Regions from separate parts of the Carnobacterium pleistocenium FTR1 genome, predicted to be linked through region 2. Evidence: a T-box and tRNA genes for the amino acid it is inferred to sense, from the RefSeq annotation. Region 2 holds a T-box; the other holds one or more tRNA genes.
What was found. A T-box is a leader RNA that pairs with one kind of tRNA and senses whether it is charged. The one in region 2 lies ahead of BP17_RS08770 (valine--tRNA ligase), so its partner is inferred to be a tRNA-Val.

Region 1: it has a tRNA-Val gene. The T-box ahead of BP17_RS08770 (valine--tRNA ligase) is inferred to sense a tRNA for this amino acid. The anticodon was not compared.

The regions. Positions count from the first base shown of each region.
Region 1 is NZ_JQLQ01000002.1:2,442,376-2,445,787, forward strand. It holds tRNA gene BP17_RS11950 (tRNA-Pro) at 848-921, opposite strand; tRNA gene BP17_RS11955 (tRNA-Arg) at 956-1,029, opposite strand; tRNA gene BP17_RS11960 (tRNA-Leu) at 1,036-1,121, opposite strand; tRNA gene BP17_RS11965 (tRNA-Gly) at 1,171-1,242, opposite strand; tRNA gene BP17_RS11970 (tRNA-Thr) at 1,250-1,322, opposite strand; tRNA gene BP17_RS11975 (tRNA-Leu) at 1,356-1,437, opposite strand; tRNA gene BP17_RS11980 (tRNA-Lys) at 1,478-1,550, opposite strand; tRNA gene BP17_RS11985 (tRNA-Val) at 1,552-1,627, opposite strand; rRNA gene rrf (5S ribosomal RNA) at 1,653-1,768, opposite strand; rRNA gene BP17_RS11995 (23S ribosomal RNA) at 1,857-3,412, opposite strand, start outside.
Region 2 is NZ_JQLQ01000002.1:1,780,772-1,784,183, forward strand. It holds gene BP17_RS08770 (valine--tRNA ligase) at 1-1,979, opposite strand, end outside; T-box leader at 2,055-2,287, opposite strand; gene tpx (thiol peroxidase) at 2,342-2,833, opposite strand; gene BP17_RS08780 (redox-sensing transcriptional repressor Rex) at 2,948-3,412, opposite strand, start outside.

The DNA of each region.
Region 1 (3,412 bases), 660 kb from region 2:
AATAATTTTACCTTCTCTACTTTACAACGGTGTTTTTTTAGTAACACTCCTTTTCTTATCGTCCTAACACTAGACTTAATCATTTAGCTTATCAATAACATAAACTAAATTAATAGCGGAGGATACCTCTAGTAAAAACTAGAAAGCATTCTTGACTAATCCTGACTTTCATTATACGAGAAATAAGAAGATTTGAAAAGTAACTTTACTCATTTCATCTAAATTAACTCCGAAACTTCTTCTATTGCCCAATAGACAAAGAAAATAAATATTAAAGTTTATCTTTTTATCTAAGAAAAATGCATGGCTAAAGTATTAGCCAATTTTAAAAATTGACTCTCAATTTAATGTAGCTTTTTACGGATCTAATTCTGTTAAATAAAAGTAGTGTCTTTTTTAACCAAATACAAATCAACGATGATAGCTTTGATTATCGAAAAAAAGTCTGTTTTATTTTCTTTTATAGATAGAAACTGTTTTTTTCGTGCATATGAATACTACCAATCAGACGAAAAAATAGCTGTCTAATTTTTGGTGTGGATAAAAAAATTAATTACATAACTCACCTAAAAATTCTGGCGGAATAGGTTCTGCTTGTAACCATATCATTGAATTCAATGCGAATAACAGAGAGTTAACGCTCTGTTAAGGCTTGAAAACCTTAAGACTATGGTTTTCCAGGTCTTCAGGTAGCTCCCCTGGCTTCACAAGCAAGTTCGTACATTCCAGAAGAAATTTCATCTTGAAGCATCCACACTATTTGACCTAGAACCAAAACAATTATACAACCAAAAAAAAAGATAATTTCTCTAATTATTAAGAGAAATCATCTTTTTAAAATTATTTATCGGGAAGACAGGATTCGAACCTGCGACCCCTTGGTCCCAAACCAAGTGCTCTACCAAGCTGAGCTACTTCCCGTTCAATTACTTCTTAATTTTTCTTTCAAAAGAAATGCACCCAAGAGGACTTGAACCTCTAACCCCTTGATTCGTAGTCAAGTACTCTATCCAATTGAGCTATGGGTGCAAATAGTGCCGAGGGCCGGAATCGAACCGGCACGGTGATCACTCACCGCAGGATTTTAAGTCCTGTGCGTCTACCTGTTCCGCCACCCCGGCATTAGAACAGTTCTTCATCTTACGAATAAGCTTACTAGTCAAACTAGTAAGCGAAAGACGGGATTCGAACCCGCGACCCCCACCTTGGCAAGGTGATGTTCTACCACTGAACTACTTTCGCAAAAGAATGCCGGCTAAAGGAGTTGAACCCTCGACCCTCTGATTACAAATCAGATGCTCTACCAACTGAGCTAAGCCGGCTGAAGTGATACCTCAATCATTTAATAAAGATAATGCGGGTGAAGGGACTTGAACCCCCACGTCTTACGACGCTAGATCCTAAATCTAGTGCGTCTGCCAATTCCGCCACACCCGCAAAAACATGGCATAACTAACCATATTTGACTGATTAGCTATGAGTCATGCAGGATTCGAACCTGCGACCCTCTGATTAAAAGTCAGATGCTCTACCAACTGAGCTAATGACTCATGGTGGAGGTTGACGGGCTCGAACCGCCGACCCTCTGCTTGTAAGGCAGATGCTCTCCCAACTGAGCTAAACCTCCATAAAAAAAAAAAACAATTGAATTTGCGTGGCAACGTCCTACTCTCACAAAGGGAAACCCTTCACTACCATCGGCGCTAAGAAGCTTAACTTCTGTGTTCGGCATGGGAACAGGTGTGACCTTCTTGCCATCATCACCACACAATTTCAATCAGAGAACATTGTTCTCTCAAAACTGGATAAGGTAAAAATCGTTTTTGTTCTGAATCCGTCGTACACCGGTTATTTCTTTGGTTAAGTCCTCGACCGATTAGTATTGGTCCGCTCCATATATCGCTATACTTCCACTTCCAACCTATCAACCTGATCATCTCTCAGGGGTCTTACTCACTTACGTGATGGGAAATCTCATCTTGAGGGGGGCTTCACGCTTAGATGCTTTCAGCGTTTATCCCGTCCACACATAGCTACCCAGCAATGCCCTTGGCAGAACAACTGGTACACCAGAGGTGTGTCCATCCCGGTCCTCTCGTACTAAGGACAGCTCCTCTCAAATTTCCTACGCCCGCGACGGATAGGGACCGAACTGTCTCACGACGTTCTGAACCCAGCTCGCGTACCGCTTTAATGGGCGAACAGCCCAACCCTTGGGACCGACTACAGCCCCAGGATGCGATGAGCCGACATCGAGGTGCCAAACCTCCCCGTCGATGTGGACTCTTGGGGGAGATAAGCCTGTTATCCCCAGGGTAGCTTTTATCCGTTGAGCGATGGCCCTTCCATACGGAACCACCGGATCACTAAGCCCGACTTTCGTCCCTGCTCGACTTGTAGGTCTCGCAGTCAAGCTCCCTTATGCCTTTACACTCTGCGAATGATTTCCAACCATTCTGAGGGAACCTTTGGGCGCCTCCGTTACACTTTAGGAGGCGACCGCCCCAGTCAAACTGCCCGTCAGACACTGTCTCCCAGCCCGATAAGGGCTGTGGGTTAGAGTGGTCATACAGCAAGGGTAGTATCCCACCAACGCCTCCACCAAGACTGGCGTCCTGGCTTCATTGGCTCCTACCTATCCTGTACAAGCTGTACAAACACTCAATATCAAACTGCAGTAAAGCTCCATGGGGTCTTTCCGTCCTGTCGCGGGTAACCTGCATCTTCACAGGTACTATAATTTCACCGAGTCTCTCGTTGAGACAGTGCCCAGATCGTTACGCCTTTCGTGCGGGTCGGAACTTACCCGACAAGGAATTTCGCTACCTTAGGACCGTTATAGTTACGGCCGCCGTTTACTGGGGCTTCAATTCTGAGCTTCGCCCGAGAGCTAACCCTTCCTCTTAACCTTCCAGCACCGGGCAGGCGTCAGCCCCTATACGTCATCTTACGATTTTGCAGAGACCTGTGTTTTTGATAAACAGTCGCCTGGGCCTATTCACTGCGGCTGACCAATTGGTCAGCACCCCTTCTCCCGAAGTTACGGGGTCATTTTGCCGAGTTCCTTAACGAGAGTTCTCTCGCACACCTTAGGATTCTCTCCTCGACTACCTGTGTCGGTTTGCGGTACGGGCAGTTTGTTTCTAACTAGAAGCTTTTCTTGACAGTGTGACATCGGGAACTTCGGTACTTAATTTCCCTCCCCATCACAACTTGTTCTTAAAGAAGCAAGCATTTGACTCACTTCAAAACTTGTTGCTTGGACGTGCATATCCAACAGCACGTATTCCTTAGCCTACTGTGTCCCTCCATTGTTCAAACAAAACAAACTGGTACAGGAATCTCAACCTGTTGTCCATCGTCTACGCCATTCGGCCTCGACTTAGGTCCCGACTAACCCTGGGAGGACGAG
Region 2 (3,412 bases):
TCACCGAACAAGACTTCTTTACTCATTTCAATATACCAGTCACAGAAATCGTCCCAAATAAAGTGGTACAAAATACGGCCTGCTTCGCCAAATTCAAAACGTTCAAATAAATCTGTTACTTTTTCAACAGTCTCATTCAATTTTGTCAAGATCCAACGGTCAGCAATTGTTTTTTTACCGGTTAAATCAATTTGATCTACAGTGAAGTCTTCCATATTCATCAACGCAAAGCGGCTAGCGTTCCAAATTTTATTGATAAAATTCCAAGCAGCATCCATTTTGTCGTAGCTGAAACGGACATCTTGTCCTGGAGCAGATCCATTTGACAAGAACCAACGTAGTGCATCTGCACCATATTTTTCAATAACATCCATTGGATCTATTCCATTGCCCAATGATTTACTCATTTTGCGGCCGTCTTCATCACGAATTAGCCCATGGATCAGTACATTTTTAAATGGACGCTTTCCAGTGAATTCTATACTTTGGAACATCATACGGCTAACCCAAAAGAAAATAATATCATATCCTGTTACTAGCGTATTGGTAGGGAAATAACGTTTGAAATCTTCAGCCTCTTCATTAGGCCAACCCATTGTTGAGAACGGCCATAACGCTGAACTAAACCATGTGTCCAAAACATCTGGATCTTGTACCCAATTTTCGCTGTCTTCTGGAGATTTCATTCCTACGTACAACTCGCCGCTTGTTTTATGATACCAAGCTGGAATGCGGTGTCCCCACCACAATTGACGCGAAATTACCCAATCATGGACATTTTCCATCCAACGCATATGTGTATTTTCAAAGCGTTCAGGTATAAAATTCACTTTATTTTCTGTTTCTTGACTTTCCAAGGCTTCTTTAGCCAAAGGAGCCATATTTACAAACCATTGTGTGGAAAGTCTTGGTTCTACTACAACTCCGGTACGTTCCGAATGTCCGACACTATGAACCATTTTTTCTATTTTGATCAATCGACCTTCTGCTTCTAAATCTTTTACAATAGCCTTACGTGCCTCAAAACGATCCATAGACATGTATTTTCCAGACAATTCATTCATCGATCCATCTTCATTCATCACATTGATTTGTGGTAAGTCATGACGTTTTCCAACTTCAAAGTCATTAGGATCATGCGCTGGAGTGATTTTTACAATACCTGTACCAAAATCCATTTCAACATACTCATCTGCAACAATGGGTATTTCACGATTCATTAAAGGCAACATAACCGTTCTCCCAATTAAGTGTTGGAAACGTTCATCTTCAGGGTGAACAGCAATCGCCGTATCACCTAACATTGTTTCAGGACGTGTTGTAGCGATCTGAACTTCTCCACTGCCATCTGTTAGAAGGTAACTCATATGGTAAAAAGCACCTTCAACATCTTTATGGATTACTTCAATATCAGATAAAGCTGTTTTAGCTTTTGGATCCCAGTTGATGATGTATTCTCCACGATAAATCAATTGTTTGTTGTACATCGTAACAAATACTTTACGGACAGCGTCTGATAGCCCTTCATCCAATGTAAAACGTTCGCGACTATAGTCAACTGAAATCCCAACTTTTGCCCATTGTTCGCGAATCACACTTGCATACTCTTCTTTCCAATCCCATACAGTGTCAATAAATTTTTCGCGCCCAAGATCATAACGTGAGATACCTTCTTCAGCTAATTTAGCTTCAACCTTAGCTTGTGTTGCAATTCCGGCATGGTCCATTCCTGGCAACCACAATGTGTCATATCCTTGCATTCTTTTTTGTCTAATAATAATATCTTGCAAAGTTGTGTCCCATGCATGACCTAGATGCAATTTACCAGTTACATTTGGAGGTGGGATAACAACAGAATATGCTTCTTTTGTCTTATCTCCACTTGGTTTGAATAATCCTTTTTCTATCCATTTTTCATAACGACCAGCTTCTACTTGATTCGGTTGATATTTAGTAGACATTTTCAATTCATCAGTCATCTTATCTCTCCTCTATAATTTTACTTAACAGATTTAAAAAAAAACAAAAAAAGCATTCGTCCTAATAATAAAAATTATTAGGACGAATGCTTTTCACTCGCGGTACCACCTATATTGCATACTTTTTTATAAAAAATATACCTCTTAGTTCCATTTTTAACGGATCGTTACTCCGAACAAAGTTACTTTACTTTCACCTTGTCAGCTCCCAAGCTACTTTCATTTTATTCTGACTAAGAACTCTCAGCAGTTGTTCTCTTCTCTAAAAGCCAGCATTTAAAATTACTCTTCTTGTTCATTGCTTTTTATTTCTTAATAATATCATGAAAAACAGACGATTTCAATATACCTGTTCAATCTGATTATCGTGCTTCTTTAGCAGCTTCAATAGCTTTATTATAATCTGGTTCACTAGTCATTTCTGAAACAATTTCTTGATAAGTGATTTCACCTTTAGAGTCAACCACAAATACTGAACGAGCTAATTTTCCAAGCTCCTCCATAACTAAACCATATGCTTGTCCAAATTCCAAATCATTATCGTGAAGCATTTCCATTGAAATATCTTTTCCAGCACACCATTCAGCTTGTTCTGCTTTTGTGTTATTAGAAATCGTAATCAACTGCACTCCATCTAATTCGCTAGCAATTTTATTAAATGATTTTGCTTGTAAAGCACATACCCGTGTATCGATATCCGGGATCACACTGATCAATACGACTTTTCCGTAAAAATCGCTTAGTTCAACTGCTCCATCTACTAAGTTTCCAGCTTTAAAATTAGGCGCTTTATCCCCAACTTTCGTTTGGATCCCTTTTAATTTATACGGTGTACCTTTTCTAGTAATTTCCATATCAAAAACCCCTATTCTGACTTCATCTTAGAATAGTATACAAATAATAGTTTTTTAAAGCAATGATTCATCAAATTTTTGCAAATCAAAATAGCTATTTTACTCATCTTATCTCTAGCTATTTTGTTGGTTATCTTCATTTAAAACTGCTGGATACAGAGCTTCATTTTGATAAACCATTGTAAAAATTTCACTAGAAAAGTCGATATATTTCATTTGGATATTAGTAGGTACTTTTATTCTTCCCGGAGCAAAGTTTAATATAGATGTAATGCCTGCATCAATTAATTGTTCCACCACTTCTTGAGATACTTCACTAGGTACCGCACAAATTGCAGTATGAATTTGCTGGTTTACAACTAGTTCTTTCATCTGCTCCATAGGAAAAATTGGAACACCTGAAATTTCCGTGCCAAAAAAAGGCGATTGGATATCAAAAGCACACTTGATTGTAATATTTTTTTCTTTTTTAAAATTATTTGTTAAAATGGCTTTTCCAAGGTTCCCTACGCCAACGAGTACTACATTAATGATATTATTCACATTGAGTAATTCACGAAATACTTCTGTTACATAGGT